Regions from separate parts of the Acidovorax sp. GW823-FHT05D11 genome, predicted to be linked through region 2. Evidence: predicted binding sites of a transcription regulator. Region 2 holds the regulator's gene; each other region holds the start of a gene.
The links. Region 2 encodes NrdR, which represses ribonucleotide reductase genes. Its sites were predicted from a motif close to CACNANATNTNGTG; they were not measured.
Positions count from the first base shown of each region.

Region 1 (5,331 bases), 920 kb from region 2:
TCTGCGCCGCGTGCTCGTGAACCTGCTGGACAATGCGCTGCGCTACATGGGCCAGGAGCCCGATTCGCTCACGGTGACCACCCGGGCCCTGCCGTCGGGACAGATCAGCCTGCAAGTCTGGAGCGACGGCGCCCCCATGGACAAATCGGTGGAGCGCCACCTGTTCGAGCCCTTCTTTTCATCCGAAAGCCGCTCCAGCGGCCTGGGCCTGTATATTTGCCGCGAGCTGTGCCAGCGCCATGGGGCGTCCATCAGCTACCAGCGGCTTACCCGCACCACCCTGCGGGGCGAGGTGGGAGGCAACGCCTTCACCGTGGGCTTTCGCCGCACCACACGCCCCACCGAAGCCGCCACGCTGTTTGACACCATCGTGGTCTGAAACACATTGCCATGAACGCCCCTGCCGCCTCCATCCTCGTCGTGGACGACGAACCCGACCTGCGCACCTTGTACGAGCTGACGCTGCTGCGCGAAGGCTATCGTGTGGAGACTGCGTCCAGCGTGCAGGAGGCACGCGAGCAGCTCAAGGCCCACCGGTTCGATGCCGTCATCACCGACATGCGCCTGCCCGACGGGTTCGGCATGGAACTGCTGCAGGACCTGCGTGACCAGCAGCGCCGCGAACGCTGCGTGGTCATGACGGCCTACGGGTCGGCCGAGAACGCCGTGGAGGCCCTGCGCTCCGGCGCGTTCGACTACATGACCAAGCCGGTGGACCTCAAGCAGTTCCGGTCGGTTGTCGCCTCCGCGGTGCAGGGCACGGGTGGTGTCCCCGCGCCCCGGGCCGCGCGCAGCGGTGGAGTGCAAGGCCGGCCGGCGCCGGCCGGCGCGGATCCCCTGGCGGCGGGCACCGCCCTGGACCGGCTGGTGGGCACCTCCGAGGCGATCCGCAACGTCAAGCAGCGGGTGGCCAAGGTCGCGCGCGGCATGGCGCCCGTGCTGATTCACGGTGAATCAGGCACGGGCAAGGAACTGGTGGCGCAGGCCCTGCATGCCAGCAGCCAGCGCGCGGATGGCCCGCTGGTGGCCGTGAACTGTGGTGCCATTCCCGAGAACCTGCTCGAGGCGGAGTTCTTCGGCGCCCGCAAGGGCTCCTACACCGGCGCCGCCCAGGATCGCGACGGCTACTTTCAGGCGGCCCGTGGCGGCACGCTGTTTCTCGACGAGATCGGCGACCTGCCCCTGGCCATGCAGTCCAAATTGCTGCGTGCGATCCAGGAGCGCAGCGTGCGGCCCCTGGGCTCGACGCAGGAGGAGACGGTGGATGTGCGCATCGTCAGCGCCACGCACCGCGACCTGGCCGCCGATGTGCAATCGGGCCGCTTCCGGCAGGATCTGTACTACCGGCTCAACGTGATCGAGATCCTGATCCCCCCTCTGCGCGAGCGGCGCGAGGACCTGCCGGTGCTGTGCGCCGCGCTGCTCTCGCGCATCGCGCAGGAATCGGGCATGCCGGTCCCCCCGCTGACCGACAGCGCGCTCCACGCCATCGCCGCGCACCCGCTGACCGGCAACGTCCGGGAACTTGAAAACCTGCTGCACCGGGCCGTGGCGCTCAGCGATGGGGAAGAGCTGCATGTGGACGGGCCCTCGGGGGGGACCGCCGAGTCCCCGAGGACACGGGCGGCGCCAGCGCCCGCGATGCCGTCCCCCGCCGACCCGCAGAGCGCCTACCCGGCCGCGCCGCCGCCCGGCGCGGGCAGCCTGGTGACGCTGCCCAGCGATCTTCAGGCATGGCTTGACCAGCAGGAGCGCGACATCCTGATCCGCGCCCTGCGCGAGGCGGGCTTCAACCGGACCGCCACCGCCGCCCGGCTGGGCATCAGCCTGCGCCAGATACGCTACAGGATCGCCCGGCTGAACATCGCCGTGCCCAACGACCAGGACCCGCATGACGACGTGGGCTGAGGAGGCAGCGCCGGCGGACCCACCGCCGTGGGACGGCGGATGGCACCGCGCGGCCACGAGGCTCCCATCCCCCAACCATGGCACGCGCCCGGCACCGGCCAGGTCCGCCATCGACCTGATCGTGGTGCATTCCATCAGCCTGCCGCCGGGCGAGTACGGGGGGGGTGCAGTGCAACAGCTGTTCACCAACACCCTGGACTGGGATGCCCATCCCTACTACCAGAGCATCCGCGGACTGGCGGTGTCGTCGCATTTCTTCATCGAGCGCACCGGTGCGCTCTGGCAGTTCGTGGATTGCGATCTGCGGGCCTGGCACGCAGGCCAGTCGGCCTACCGCGGGCGCAGCCAGTGCAATGACGACTCGATCGGCATTGAGCTGGAGGGCCTGGAGGGCCTGGCGTTCGAACCCGCCCAGTACCGGACGCTGGCCACGCTCTGCCAGGACATCGCGCGGCGTTATCCCATCGCGCACATTGCGGGACATGAGCACATAGCGCCCGGGCGCAAGCAGGATCCCGGCCCCGGCTTCGACTGGGTGAAGGTACAAAAGTCGTTGCGCTGGCCTCCGCACCGTTTTCCCGCGGCGACCCGGCCCACCATCCTGGCCGCCAGCTGAACGCGCTGTCGCAGCGCCGCGTCACAGCAACTTTTTCTTTGTGCAACCGCACAAAGCCGCATCGCCAAGCTCCACGCGGCCTCGCGAAGAAAAACCGCCCGAATCGCCCGCCGCGGCGCGGATTCGCTGCTGCTTTTTCGGTGGGACAAGGGATTCCAGCGGGGTCATCGCAAGAACTCGCAGCATTGAAAACATGCTGTTTCCCTTTTCCCAGGGGTTTGGGGCGGTACACTACCGGTAGTGTCTTGAATGCACCTGACACACCATATATAGTGTGCGGCAGACAGAAGTCCGGCCCATCACTCACACCTTGCGGCGGCTTCACGCCCCGCGCCACACATCCCAGACAGCCCACAGAAGAGGACACCCATGCAAGCTGCTTTGACTACGCCTTCCACCACCCACGCCAACCCAGCGCAAGCTCCGGCTTCGCAGCCCGCGCCAACGTCGGCGGCCAACTCGCTGGCGCACTACCAGATCATCCGCCGCAACGGGGCGGTGGTGCCGTTTGAGCCGCAAAAGATCGCGGTGGCGATGATGAAGGCCTTCCTGGCGGTGCATGGCACACAAGGCGCCGCGTCCGCCAGCGTGCGCGAAGTCGTGGACACCCTGACCCAGAATGTCACCCGCGCCCTGGTGCGGTCGCGCCCCGGAGGCGGCACCTTTCATATTGAAGATGTGCAGGACCAGGTGGAACTCGGACTGATGCGTGGCGGCCACCATGAGATTGCCCGCGCCTACGTGCTGTACCGCGAGCGCCGCACCCAGGAGCGTGCACGCCAGGTCGAGCAGCAGGCTCCGTCCGCCCCCGCTCCGCTGCTCCACGTGCTGGACGGCGGAGAACGCGTTGCGCTCGACCTCCACCGGCTGCAGGCATTGATCGAGTCGGCCTGCGTGAATCTTGGCGCGGACGTCAGCGCAGACCCCATCGTTGCCGAAACCATGCGCAACCTGTACGACGGCGTTCCCATGGACGAGGTCTACAAGGCCTCCATCCTGGCGGCACGCACGCTCATCGAAAAAGACCCCGACTACACCTACGCCACCGCCCGCCTGCTGCTGCACACGATCGTGCGCGAAGTCCTGGGCCGCGAGGTGACCCAGAGCGCGATGGGACAAGCCTATATCGACTACTTCCCCGAATTCATCAAGAAGGGCGTGGAAAACGAGCTGCTGGACGAGCGCCTGCTGCAATATGACCTGCAGCGCCTGGGCGCCGCCCTGCAGGCGGACCGCGACCTGAAGTTCGACTACCTCGGACTGCAGACCCTGTACGACCGTTACTTCCTGCACGTCAAAAAGACGCGCATCGAGTTGCCCCAGGCTTTCTTCATGCGCGTGGCCATGGGCCTGGCCCTCAACGAAGTCGACCGCGAAGCCCGCGCCATTGAGTTCTATGAAGTGCTCTCGTCGTTCGACTTCATGTCCAGCACGCCCACGCTGTTCAACAGCGGTACGCTGCGCTCGCAGCTGTCTTCGTGCTACCTGACCACGGTGCCCGACGACCTGGACGGCATCTACGAGTCGATCAAGGAAAACGCCCTGCTGTCCAAGTTCGCGGGCGGCCTGGGCAACGACTGGACCCGGGTGCGCGCGCTGGGTTCGCACATCAAGGGCACCAACGGCGAATCGCAAGGCGTGGTGCCTTTCCTCAAGGTCGTCAACGACACGGCCGTGGCCGTGAACCAGGGCGGCAAGCGCAAGGGCGCTGTCTGCACCTACCTGGAATCCTGGCACCTCGACATCGAAGAATTCCTGGAGCTGCGCAAGAACACGGGCGACGACCGCCGCCGCACGCACGACATGAACACGGCGAACTGGATTCCCGACCTGTTCATGCGCCGCGTGATGGAAAAGGGCACCTGGACCCTGTTCTCCCCTTCCAACGTGCCCGACCTGCACGACCTCTTCGGCGCCGACTTCGAGAAAGCCTACGTGGCCTACGAGGAAAAGGCCGCGCGCGGCGAGATCAAGCCTTCCAAGACGGTGCAGGCCACCGACATGTGGCGCAAGATGCTGACCATGCTGTTCGAGACCGGCCACCCCTGGATCACGTTCAAGGACGCCTGCAACGTGCGCTCGCCCCAGCAGCACGCCGGCGTGGTGCACTCGTCCAACCTGTGCACCGAGATCACGCTGAACACCAGCGACACCGAGACCGCCGTGTGCAACCTCGGCTCGGTCAACCTGCTGCAGCATCTGAAGGACGGCCAGATCGACCATGACAAGCTCAAGAGGACCATCAAGGTCGCCATGCGCATGCTCGACAACGTGATCGACATCAACTACTACGCCGTCAAGAAGGCGCGCGACTCCAACCTGCGCCATCGCCCGGTGGGCCTGGGGGTGATGGCGTTCCAGGACAGCCTGTATGAGCTGCGCATTCCCTACGCGTCGCAAGAGGCCGTGGAGTTCGCCGACAAGTCGATGGAAGCCATCTGCTACTACGCCTACTGGGCCTCCACCGAACTGGCACGGGAACGCGGCCAGTACTCCAGCTACAAGGGCTCGCTGTGGGACCGCGGCATCCTCCCGTTCGACACGCTGGACATGCTGTCGGATGCCCGGGGCGGGTATGTGGAAGTGGACCGCTCTTCCACCCTGGACTGGGACGCCCTGCGCAAGAAGATCGCACAGGACGGCATGCGCAACTCGAATTGCGTGGCCATCGCGCCCACCGCGACCATCTCCAACATCATCGGCGTGGATGCATCGATCGAGCCCTCGTTCGGCAACCTGTCCGTGAAGTCCAACCTGTCGGGCGAATTCACCGTCATCAACGGCGGCCTGGTGCGCGACCTCAAGCG
Region 1 is NZ_CM179502.1:4,516,110-4,521,440, forward strand. Features, by position in the region: gene AC3RCE_RS20770 (two-component system sensor histidine kinase NtrB) at 1-379, shown strand, start outside; gene AC3RCE_RS20775 (sigma-54-dependent transcriptional regulator) at 391-1,908, shown strand; gene ampD (1,6-anhydro-N-acetylmuramyl-L-alanine amidase AmpD) at 1,892-2,524, shown strand; gene AC3RCE_RS20785 (hypothetical protein) at 2,546-2,719, opposite strand; gene AC3RCE_RS20790 (ribonucleoside-diphosphate reductase subunit alpha) at 2,894-5,331, shown strand, end outside.
Region 1: AC3RCE_RS20790 (ribonucleoside-diphosphate reductase subunit alpha) is a predicted target of NrdR. The motif match lies at 2,786-2,799, and genes of this name have one in related genera.

Region 2 (5,331 bases):
GCCACGCGCGCGCCGGAGCAGGGCGGGGCGCAGCTGTCCTTCATGAACCCGGGGGGGCTGCGTGCCGACCTGGTGCCGGATGCGCAGGGCCTGGTGCGCTACGGGCAGCTGTTTGCCGTGCAGCCCTTTGGCAACCAGCTGGTCGTGAAGACCTTCACGGGCGCGGAGATCAGGGCGGTGCTGGAGCAGCAGTTCGCCAGCGGCAGCAACACCGTGCAGCGGCCCCGCGTGCTGTCGGTCTCATCGGGCTTTGCCTACCAGTTCGACCTGTCCCGGCCGGCGGGCGAGCGCGTCAGCCAGATGGTGCTGCAGGGTGCTGCGCTGCGTGACGACATGCCGGTGCGCGTGGTGATGAGCAGCTACCTCGACAGCGGCGGAGACAACTTCACCGTGCTGACCGAAGGGCGCGACCGCCTGGTGGGCGGGCTGGACCTGGACGCGCTGGAGGCCTACTTCCGCACGCAGAGTCCGGTGGCCGTGCCTGCTACCAACCGCATCACGTCCGTCGCGCGCGCCGTGCGTTGAGCGGCGGCGGCTATTCCTTGCCCGGGCGCAGTGCCGCCAGCCAGCGCAGCGGGTTGAAGCCCGTGACCAGGCCGGTGGCCACCAGCACGAGCGCTCCGCCCCAGAGCATGCCGGGGCCCAGGGCCTCGCCCAGGAACACATGCCCCCAGGCCACCCCGAACAGCGGGATCATGAACGCGGAACTCATCGCCGCCACCGGGGATACCTGGGCGAGCACGCGCAGGTTGAGCCAGTAGGCCAGGCCCGAGGTGGCGATGCCCATGACCGCCACCGCCGCCACGGCCCCGGCGGTGAAGCGGGCTTCGGGCAGGCTCCATGCGGCGCCCGGCAGCAGCAGCACCAGCGCGGCGGCGTGGATGCCTGCGGCGATCGACAGGGGCGACATGCGCGTGGTGGCTCGCTTCATCCAGGTGGTGGAGACCCCGTAGCAGGCCGACGCGATGATGCAGGCCAGTGCCGCGACCAGCAGGGACGGCGTGGGCTCCACCGGGCCGAGCTGCACGATCAGGGCCACGCCCGCGAAGCCGCACAGGCAGCCCAGCCACTTGCGCTGGCTCAGCGTGTCTTCCTTCATCCACGCAGCCGCGAGCACGCTGAAGGGAACGGCCATCGTGTTGAGCAATGAGCTGTAGCCCGCCGGCAGGTGCAAGGCTGCCCAGGCATACAGCAGGAACGGCACCGCCACGGTGAGCGTGCCCAGCCCGAACAGCTCGCGCCAGTGGCGCCACGGCCAGGGCTCGCCGGCCGCCCGCATGATGGCGACCAGGGTCAGCGTGCCCAGCCCGATGCGCAGGGCGGCCATCACGTTGGGCCCCAGCAGCGGGCTTGCGATGCGGATGAAGAGAAACGAAGCGCCCCAGAGGGCCGACAGCAGCACCAGCTGCAGGAAGTGGCGGGTTTTCACCGCAGGCATTGTCGGGCAGCCGCGGTGTTTCTGTGCACCAGGGGGGTGTTTTGCCCATGAAAATAGCCTCTGGCGCTTTTACTTCAAGCGCCGAAAGCTATATTTTTGATAGCGTATCGCCAAGGTGGCCGCTGGGCCTGGCTGGAGGCGGGTGCGTGGGCAGCCCAGCCCGGCAACAAACGGGCCGTGGGCGCCGCGGCGGTTATTTGCGCACTTCGTCCACCATCGCGCGGAAGTCGTCGATGTCCTCGAAACTGCGGTACACGCTGGCAAAGCGGATGTAGGCCACCTTGTCGAGCTTCTTGAGCTCGCGCATGACCAGCTCGCCGATGCGGCTGGAGATCACTTCGCGCTGGCCGAGGTTGAGCAGCTTTTCCTCGATGCGCTCGATGGCGCTGTCGATCTGGTCCGTGCTGACCGGGCGCTTGCGCAGCGCCAGATTGAAGGAAGCGAGCAGCTTGGCGCGTTCGTACTCGATGCGCCGGCCATCCTTCTTCACGATGGCCGGGAAGCTCACTTCCGGCCGTTCGTAGGTGGTGAAGCGCTTGTCGCACGCGCCGCACTGGCGGCGGCGGCGGATGAACACCCCATCTTCAGACACCCGCGTTTCGACGACTTGCGTTTCCAGGTTGCTGCAGAAGGGGCACTTCATGGCGGCTGCTGACCGGTGAAGTTAACGGTAGACCGGGAAGCGGGCCGTCAGCGCATTGACCTTGGCGCGCACGGCGGCGATGTTGGCCTCGTCGCGCGGGTTGTCCAGCACATCGGCGATCAGGTTGGCGGTGATGCGCGCTTCTTCTTCCTTGAAGCCGCGCGTGGTCATGGCGGGGGTGCCAATGCGCACGCCGCTGGTCACCATCGGCTTTTCAGGGTCGTTGGGGATCGCGTTCTTGTTGATGGTCATGTGGGCGGCGCCCAGCACGGCCTCGGCTTCCTTGCCCGTGATGCCCTTGGCACGCAGGTCCACCAGCATCACGTGGCTTTGCGTGCCGCCGGAGACGATGCGCAGGCCGCGCGCGGTCAGCGTCTCGGCCACCACCTTGGCGTTCTTGGCCACCTGCTCCTGGTAGGCCTTGAACTCGGGCTGCAGCGCTTCCTTGAAGGCCACGGCCTTGGCAGCGATCACGTGCATCAGCGGGCCGCCTTGCAGGCCGGGGAAGATGGCGCTGTTGATGGCCTTCTCGTGCTCGGCCTTCATCAGGATGATGCCGCCACGGGGGCCGCGCAGGCTCTTGTGCGTGGTGCTGGTGACCACGTCGGCATGCGGCACCGGGTTGGGGTACACACCCGCGGCGATCAGGCCGGCGTAGTGGGCCATGTCCACCATGAAGATCGCGCCCACGTCCTTGGCCACCTTGGCAAAGCGTGCGAAGTCGATGTGCAGGCTGTAGGCCGAGGCACCGGCGATGATGAGCTTGGGGCGGGTTTCGTGCGCCTTCTTCTCCATGGCGTCGTAGTCCAGAGCTTCGTTGGCATCGAGGCCGTAGGAGACCACGTTGAACCACTTGCCCGACATGTTGAGCGGCATGCCGTGCGTGAGGTGGCCGCCTTCGGCCAGGCTCATGCCCATGATGGTGTCGCCGGGCTTGAGGAACGCGAGGAACACGGCCTCGTTGGCGGATGCGCCGCAGTGGGGCTGCACGTTGGCGGCCTCGGCACCGAAGATCTGCTTGACGCGGTCGATGGCCAGCTGCTCGGCCACGTCCACATGCTCGCAGCCACCGTAGTAGCGCTTGCCAGGGTAGCCTTCGGCGTACTTGTTGGTCAGCTGCGTGCCCTGCGCCCACATCACCGCGGGGGATGCGTAGTTCTCGCTGGCGATCAGCTCGATGTGGTGCTCTTGCCGGGCGTTTTCAGCCTGGATGGCGGCAAAGAGCTCGGGGTCGGTTTGTTCGACAAGAATATTGCGGTCGTACATGATTGGCAGTCCTATGAACTTGTGTCCCTTGAAACAAGGGCTGCCCAGGCGAACGGCGGAACGCAGAAGGATGAACCCCGTGCGGCACGCTTCCCAGTGGTTCACAAGGGGCAAGCCCTTGCTGGTTTCCACGTCAGCGGCAGCACCCTGTGTGCGGGATGCCGCGCCTATCGCCAGTCGCGTACCCCGCTAGTGTAGCTGACGTGGCATGCGCAACCTGTGTCGCATCGCGCGAAGTGCCGTGCGCCCCGGGGTCATGGCGCCCCGGCCGGCGGCACAGGATCGGCTCAGAGCCCCGTCAGCAGGGCTACCTTGTCGGCCGCCACCGCCGCTGGCGTCGCGGGCGGCGCAGACACCGGGATGATCTGGGCGGGTGCCTGGGTGGACAGCGTGGGCGGCGGCGCGGTGGGCATGGAGCGGCCGCCGGCCACCTGGCGCAGGCGGAAATGCTCGGCCATCACCTTGGCGGCATAGCCGCCGTCGTCGGCCAGGTTGCCGGCGCCCACGTAAAAGCGCAGCCCGCCCTCCACGGAACCCGCGCGCGAAATGCATTCCTGCAGGACCTTCACGCCCACGCGCAGGTTGCTCACGGGATCGAAGGCCGCAAAGTGCCCCCCGAAGTTCTGGTACTTGTCGGTATGCACGTTGGTCATCACCTGCATCAACCCCTGGGCGCCCACCGCGCTTTGCGCAAACGGGTTGAAGCTCGACTCGATGGCCATGATGGCCAGGATCAGCGTGGGATCGATCTTGGACTTCGCGCCAATTTCATAGGCCTCTGCCACCAGCACGCTCAGCGGCTCGGGGGCAACGCGGTACTTCTTGCTGAGCCAGAACGCGACGGCGGCCTGCTCCTTGGGCAGGTCCTTGGGATTGCCCGCCGTGGCGCGCTCGCTGGCCTCCGGCTCGATGGGCATGCCAAGCACTTCCACCTGGCGGGCCTGCAGCCAGTTCATCAATTGCGCTTCGCCTGCCTGGCGCAGGTCCGGGCGGGCCGTGAGGGTGATCACGACAAAGGCCACAGCCAGGCCGATGAGGGCGAAGCTGTTGTGGGTGATTTCAAGAAAACCTTCGGTCACGTCGGCCACGAAGGTCCGCACGCCGGAGACTATTTTTCCTGACGCTGTCATAGCTCTTCCTTTCTGAAGCGCCGCACTGAGCCTGGGCAGTCATCGGTGACTGTCCCGTCTCAGCGGGTCGCCTGGATTGGTACGCCATCAAGTGGGCCGCACATCTCTGGGGTGCTTTGGGCCTGGTTTGACTTAGCCGGGTTCGGCAGCGGGTTGGGGTTTTTACTAGCCTGTTTTTGGGGCTGGCGGATTCTAGGAGGTCACTAAATGCTTAGTCAATACTAATAAATTGAATCATAAGACTAATAAGTTATAAAAAATATGTAGAAAATCACAGTTTTTGGGGTGCTGGCGGACGTTTGGGGCCTGTGGCCTCAGGCGGGTTGTTACAAGCTCATGTCAAATTCAATCGGTGGACTTTTCGCCATTGAGAATCCAGTTTGAACTGCGGCAACTACTTTGGTAAGGTTCAGTTGCCTGTTGATTTCAGGCATCGCCAGACGAAACCAAGTCTCCCTCCAAAGGCATTCAGTGTCCTGGTGCAGCAGATGAGGATTCCAAGGCACCCCCTGGAGGCAATACCTTGCCTCCTCGCAGTGTGGACCTTCATCTCCGCATTTGCGACCGATGGCAAAGACCGTTGTGTCAGCCGTCAAGCCCGGCAGGCAGGCCTTGAGGCACTGTCCGCCGGGCTTTCTTGTTTGTGCTGGCGGGCTGTCTGGGCTAGCGGCGCTTATATATAGATAATGGGGGCTGTTCCCTAGAGCGGCGACAGTTCGCCCGGAGTCGCGGGCGATGCCCCTTGCGGGGGTCGCAGCATGTCAGCCCGTCTGGCAAAGCCTTGTGCCAGATCACCCTCGGGGTTTGGCGCAGCGCCATGCTGCGGTCTGTTGGCCGAACCCGGTGAAAATAGT
Region 2 is NZ_CM179502.1:3,594,894-3,600,224, reverse strand. Features, by position in the region: gene AC3RCE_RS16680 (bifunctional metallophosphatase/5'-nucleotidase) at 1-525, shown strand, start outside; gene AC3RCE_RS16675 (DMT family transporter) at 536-1,438, opposite strand; gene nrdR (transcriptional regulator NrdR) at 1,632-2,081, opposite strand; gene glyA (serine hydroxymethyltransferase) at 2,103-3,347, opposite strand; ZMP/ZTP riboswitch at 3,383-3,538, opposite strand; gene AC3RCE_RS16660 (lytic transglycosylase domain-containing protein) at 3,635-4,477, opposite strand.

Region 3 (5,331 bases), 2.2 Mb from region 2:
ATGATCCGCGCGGGCCGCGCAAAGCACTTCTGACGCGCATCAAGGCGTGTGCAACAGCGGCCGTATTTGCATGCCTATTTCATGCAGGCCCTTGCAACGCAGGAAATCTGCGCCCGGCACTCACACCCGGCGCAAGGTGAATCCGGAAAACAGCGCGGCCAGTTGCTGCTGGTGCGCGGGCGCCAGCGCCCAGGCCGGAGCGCCGAGCACGCGGCATTCCTGCAGCGCCCAATGCCGCACCCCGCGCGCGGCCAGGGCCTGGGCCAGTTCCAGCAGTTCGTCCACACCAAACAGGCCCGCGTGCCAGGTGGTGCGGCATTCGTGGTCGATGCCATGGGCCAGCATGGCATCGAGCGCGGCCCAGGCGCGCGCGCCGCTGCCGGGGGTGGCGGTGATGGCGTCGTAGCGCTGCGGCAGGGCCTTGATGTCCAGCCCCACCCAGTGGAGGCGCGACAGCAGCGCCGCCAGCCGCCCGGGGTACATGCCGCCGGTGTGCAACGCAGCCTGCAGGCCCAGTGCGCGCACGGCATCCACCGCAGCGGGCAGCGCGGCTTGCAGCGTCGGCTCACCGCCCGAAAACACCACGCCGTCAAGCAGGCCCCGGCGGCTGTGCAGGAACTGCAGCGCCTCGTCCCACGGCAACGCCGGGGGCGCGGCGGCGTCGAGCAGCCCGGGGTTGTGGCAGTAGCCGCAGCGCCAGGGGCAACCCTGGCAATAGAAAACGGCCGCGAGGCGGCCGGGGAAGTCGATGGTGGTGAGCGGCGTCATGCCGCCCAGCCGCAGCGCGGACGCTGGCGGCGCCTCAGCAGGCGTTGCTTCCACCACGCGCCTGCTCTGAAAAGAAACGGCGCTCGGCGTGCTCGCCCTGCTTGCCCGTGTTGAAGCTGGCCACGGGGCGGTGGTAGCCCATGACGCGGGTCCAGACCTCGCAGGGCTGGCGCTCGCCGTCGGTGAGCTGCACGGCGGCCAGGGCGGCCTGTTCGGGGGTAGAGAAATGGCTCATGTGATCTCCTTCATGGTTAAAAAATGCTTCTTTATTGATAGCTGCCAGCTCTTTATTGATAAGCGCTACAGGTCAATTTGGTTTGAAATTCGAGGTCAGGCCGCAAGCCGCCGCCGCTTGGCGTCCAGCCGCTCTTCGTCGCAGCGCGGGCAGAACGGGTGCTCGCCCGCCAGGTAGCCGTGCGTGGGACAGATCGAGAACGTGGGCGTGACGGTGATGTAGGGCAGGCGAAAGCGCGTGAGCGCGCGCCGCACCAGATCGCGGCAGGCCGCGCCGCTGGACAAGCGCTCGCCCATGTACAGGTGCAGCACGGTGCCGCCGGTGTATTTGGACTGCAGCGCCTCCTGCCGCATCAGCGCCTCGAACGGGTCGTCGGTGAAGCCCACGGGCAGCTGCGAGGAGTTGGTGTAGTAAGGCTGCTCGGACGTGCCCGCCTGCAGGATGGCGGGCCAGCGCTTTTTGTCTTCCTTGGCGAAGCGGTAGGTGGTGCCTTCGGCGGGCGTGGCCTCCAGGTTGTAGAGGTGGCCGGTTTCTTCCTGGAAGGCGGTCATGCGCTCGCGCACGTGGTCGAGCAGGCGCACGGCAAACGCGTGGCCCCACTCGGTGGTGATGTCGTGCCGGTCCGCCGTGAAGTTGCGCACCATCTCGTTGATGCCGTTCACGCCCAGCGTGGAAAAGTGGTTGCGCAAGGTGCCCAGGTAGCGCTTGGTGTAGGGGAACAGGCCCTGGTCCATCAGGCGCTGGATGAGCTTGCGTTTGGTCTCCAGGCTTTGTTTGCCCAGTTCCAGCAGGCGGTCGAGCGCGGCGAACAGGCCCGCCTCATCGCCCGCATGCTGGTAGCCCAGGCGCGCGCAATTGATGGTGACCACGCCCAGGCTGCCCGTCTGCTCGGCGCTGCCGAACAGGCCGTTGCCGCGCTTGAGCAGTTCACGCAAATCGAGTTGCAGGCGGCAGCACATGGAGCGCACCATGTTGGGCTCCAGCTCGGAGTTGATGAAGTTCTGGAAGTACGGCAGACCGTACTTGGCCGTCATCTCGAACAGCAGCTGCGCGTTCTCGCTCTCCCACGGAAAATCCTTGGTGATGTTGTACGTGGGGATTGGGAAGGTGAACACCCGGCCCTTGGCATCGCCCGTGGTCATCACGTCGATGTAGGCGCGGTTGATGAGGTCCATCTCGGCCTGCAGGTCGCCATAGCAAAACGGCATCTCCTGGCCAGCGATCACGGGCACCTGCTCGCGCAGGTCCTCGGGACAGGTCCAGTCGAAGGTGAGGTTGGTGAACGGCGTCTGCGTGCCCCAGCGCGAGGGCACGTTGAGGTTGTAGACCAGCTCCTGGATGCACTGGCGCACGGCGGCGTAGTCCATGGCATCAATGCGCACAAAGGGCGCCATGTAGGTGTCGAACGACGAGAACGCCTGCGCGCCCGCCCACTCGTTTTGCAGCGTGCCCAGGAAGTTCACGATCTGCCCCACGGCCGAACTCATGTGTTTGGGCGGCCCCGCCTCCACCTTGCCCGGCACGCCGTTGAGCCCCTCGTGCAGCAGCGTGCGCAGCGACCAGCCCGCGCAGTAGCCGCTGAGCATGTCAAGGTCATGGATGTGGAGGTCGCCATTGCGGTGCGCCTCGCCGATCTCGGGCGTGTAGACGTGCGACAGCCAGTAGTTGGCCGTGACCTTGCCCGCCACGTTCAGGATCAGCCCGCCCAGCGAGTAACCCTGGTTGGCGTTGGCGTTCACGCGCCAGTCGGCGCGCGTGAGGTATTCGTTGATGGAGCTTTCCACATCGACCAGCGTCTGCCGGTCGGCGCGGAGCTGGGCGTGCTGCTCGCGGTAGACGATGTAGGCGCGCGCGGTCGCCAGGTGGTTGGCGGCGATCAGCGTCTGCTCGGCCACGTCCTGGATCTGCTCGATGGTGGGTGCCTCGCCATGGAAGCGGTGGATCAGCACCTTGGTGACCTGGGCGGTGAGCAACGCCGCTTCGTCGGCGCCATATTCACCCGAGGCCTGCCCGGCGCTGGCCAGCGCGGCGCGGATGCGTTCGGCGTCAAAAGGAACGCGCTGGCCGCTGCGCAAAACGACTTCGCGGGGCAAGGTGGAAAGGGTGGACGCCATGGGTTCGACCAATCTGTGGAACGGGTTAAAAACACTACCTATGGTGTCCACGATACCCACCAACCACTATAGGTAGTTTGACCCAACACAATCGAGGCGGTAAGCAGGGGTAAAAAAAATGCCGGCACAAAGGCCGGCGAAAGGAAGGTGCCGTCAGGCCCTACCGATGGATGGGGGTGCGTGTGATGGCACGCTGGAGCACAAGAGGTGTGCGTGGAAAAGGTGGGTGTTTTTGTTGGGGGGCTAGGGGCTAGGGGCTGCAGGGGCTCCACCGCTGCGGCCGGGCTGCGTTCGCGTGGGCGCTCAATGGCAGGCGGCGGTTTCTTCCTCCTCGATGCGCGGATAAAAGTCATGGTCTTCGCGCTGCATGCGCTCGAACACCCGGCGCAGCACCACGTTGGCCTCGTCCCGAAAGCCCTGCGCATCGCGGCGCACGGCCTCGGCCGTGTTCCAGCGGCGCGCAAAGGCGTCGTAGGCGCTGGCAATCGAGGTCATCTCGCTCTGGTACTGGCGGCCCAGGCGCGCCAGTTCGGGGTTGCCACCGCGCTGCAGTGCGGGGTAGAGCACCTGGTCTTCCACGGCCAGATGCAGCTTGATGGTGCCGCTCATCGCCACGATGCCCTGCGCGATGGCCGTGGCGTTGGCCTGCACGCCCGCGTGGGCCAGGGCGCGCAAGGTGGCGATGCTGCGCAGGATGTCGGTGTGCTGGTGCTTGAATTTGTCGAGGTTCATGGTCAGTCCTTGTGGGCAAACGGTGTGTGAGCGCGGTGGCCGCTTGTGGCTGCCGCCGCGCACGGTGCATTTCAGCGACGGGCCTGCGCCAGGTAGGCCCCCGTGGAAGCGGCCGGGGCCCGCGAACCGAACACACCGCTCACCACCTGCCAGGCCATGGCCAGCGCGCCGACGATGAAGACCACGTCGCCGAAGGTGCGCACCCAGCGCAGCGTCTGGATGAAGGGCTGCTGCATGAAGGCCTCGCCCCGGGCGTACCACAGGCCTTCGCTCACGCTCGCGTGGAACTGGAACAGGGCGATGGGGAACAGACTGGTGGCGATCATCAGCACCAGGCCGGCGTTGAGCCACCAGAAGCCCGTCTTCATGAGCCGCTCGCTGAACACCAGCTGCGGCCGGATGTAGCGCAGCACCAGCAACGTGAAGCCCAGCGCCAGGAAGCCATACACCCCGAACAGCGCGGCGTGGGCATGCACCGGCGTGGTGTTCAGGCCCTGCACGTAGTACAGCGAGATGGGCGGGTTGATCATGAAGCCGAAGACACCCGCGCCCAGCATGTTCCAGAAGGCCACGGCCACGAAGCACATCAGCGGCCAGCGCAGGCGGGCCATCCAGGGCGTGCGGTGCTGCAGGCGCCAGTGTTCCCAGGCCTCGTGGCCCAGCACGACCAGCGGCACCACTTCGAGCGCGCTGAAGGCTGCGCCCACGGCCATCACCGGGGTGGTCGTGCCCGCGAAGTACAGGTGGTGGAAGGTGCCGGGCACGCCGCCCAGCATGAACAGCGAGGCCGAGGCCAGGCTGGCCGTGGTGGCCATGCGCACCGACACCAGCCCCAGCGTCGAGAAGATGAAGGCGAGCGCCGTGGTGGCGAAGACTTCGAAGAAGCCCTCCACCCACAGGTGCACCACCCACCAGCGCCAGTACTCCATCACCGACAGGTGGGTGCGTTCGCCGTAGAAGAAGCCCGCGCCGTAGAACAGGCCGATGGCCACCACCGACGCCGTCAGCAGCGCCAGCAGGTTCTTGTCGCCACCGGGGGTGCGCAGCGCCGGCACGATGCCGCGCAGCATGAGCACCAGCCAGAAGGCGATGCCGGTGAACTTGCCGATCTGCCACAGGCGGCCCAGGTCCACGTATTCATAGCCCTGGTGGCCCAGCCAGAAGTTCCACTCGGGCGGCATGATCTGCGCGATGGCCAGGTAGTTGCCCGTGAACGAGCCGACCACCACCACGACCAGCGCCCAGAACAGGATGTCCACGCCCAGCTTCTGGTAAGCCGGGTCCTTGCCGCCATTGATGAGCGGCGCGAGGAACAGACCGGCTGCCAGGAAGCCCGTGGCGATCCAGAACAGCGCGCTCTGGATGTGCCAGGTGCGCACCAGCGAATAGGGGAACCACTGCGACACGTTGATGCCGTAGAACTGCTGGCCTTCCACCGTGTAGTGGGCCGTGAAGCCGCCCAGCAGCACCTGGAAGCTGAAC
Region 3 is NZ_CM179502.1:223,987-229,317, reverse strand. Features, by position in the region: gene AC3RCE_RS01085 (anaerobic ribonucleoside-triphosphate reductase activating protein) at 121-768, opposite strand; gene nrdD (anaerobic ribonucleoside-triphosphate reductase) at 803-1,003, opposite strand; gene AC3RCE_RS01075 (ribonucleoside triphosphate reductase) at 1,099-3,117, opposite strand; gene AC3RCE_RS01070 (hemerythrin domain-containing protein) at 3,421-3,849, opposite strand; gene AC3RCE_RS01065 (nitric-oxide reductase large subunit) at 3,921-5,331, opposite strand, start outside.
Region 3: AC3RCE_RS01075 (ribonucleoside triphosphate reductase) is a predicted target of NrdR. The motif match lies at 3,150-3,163, and genes of this name have one in related genera.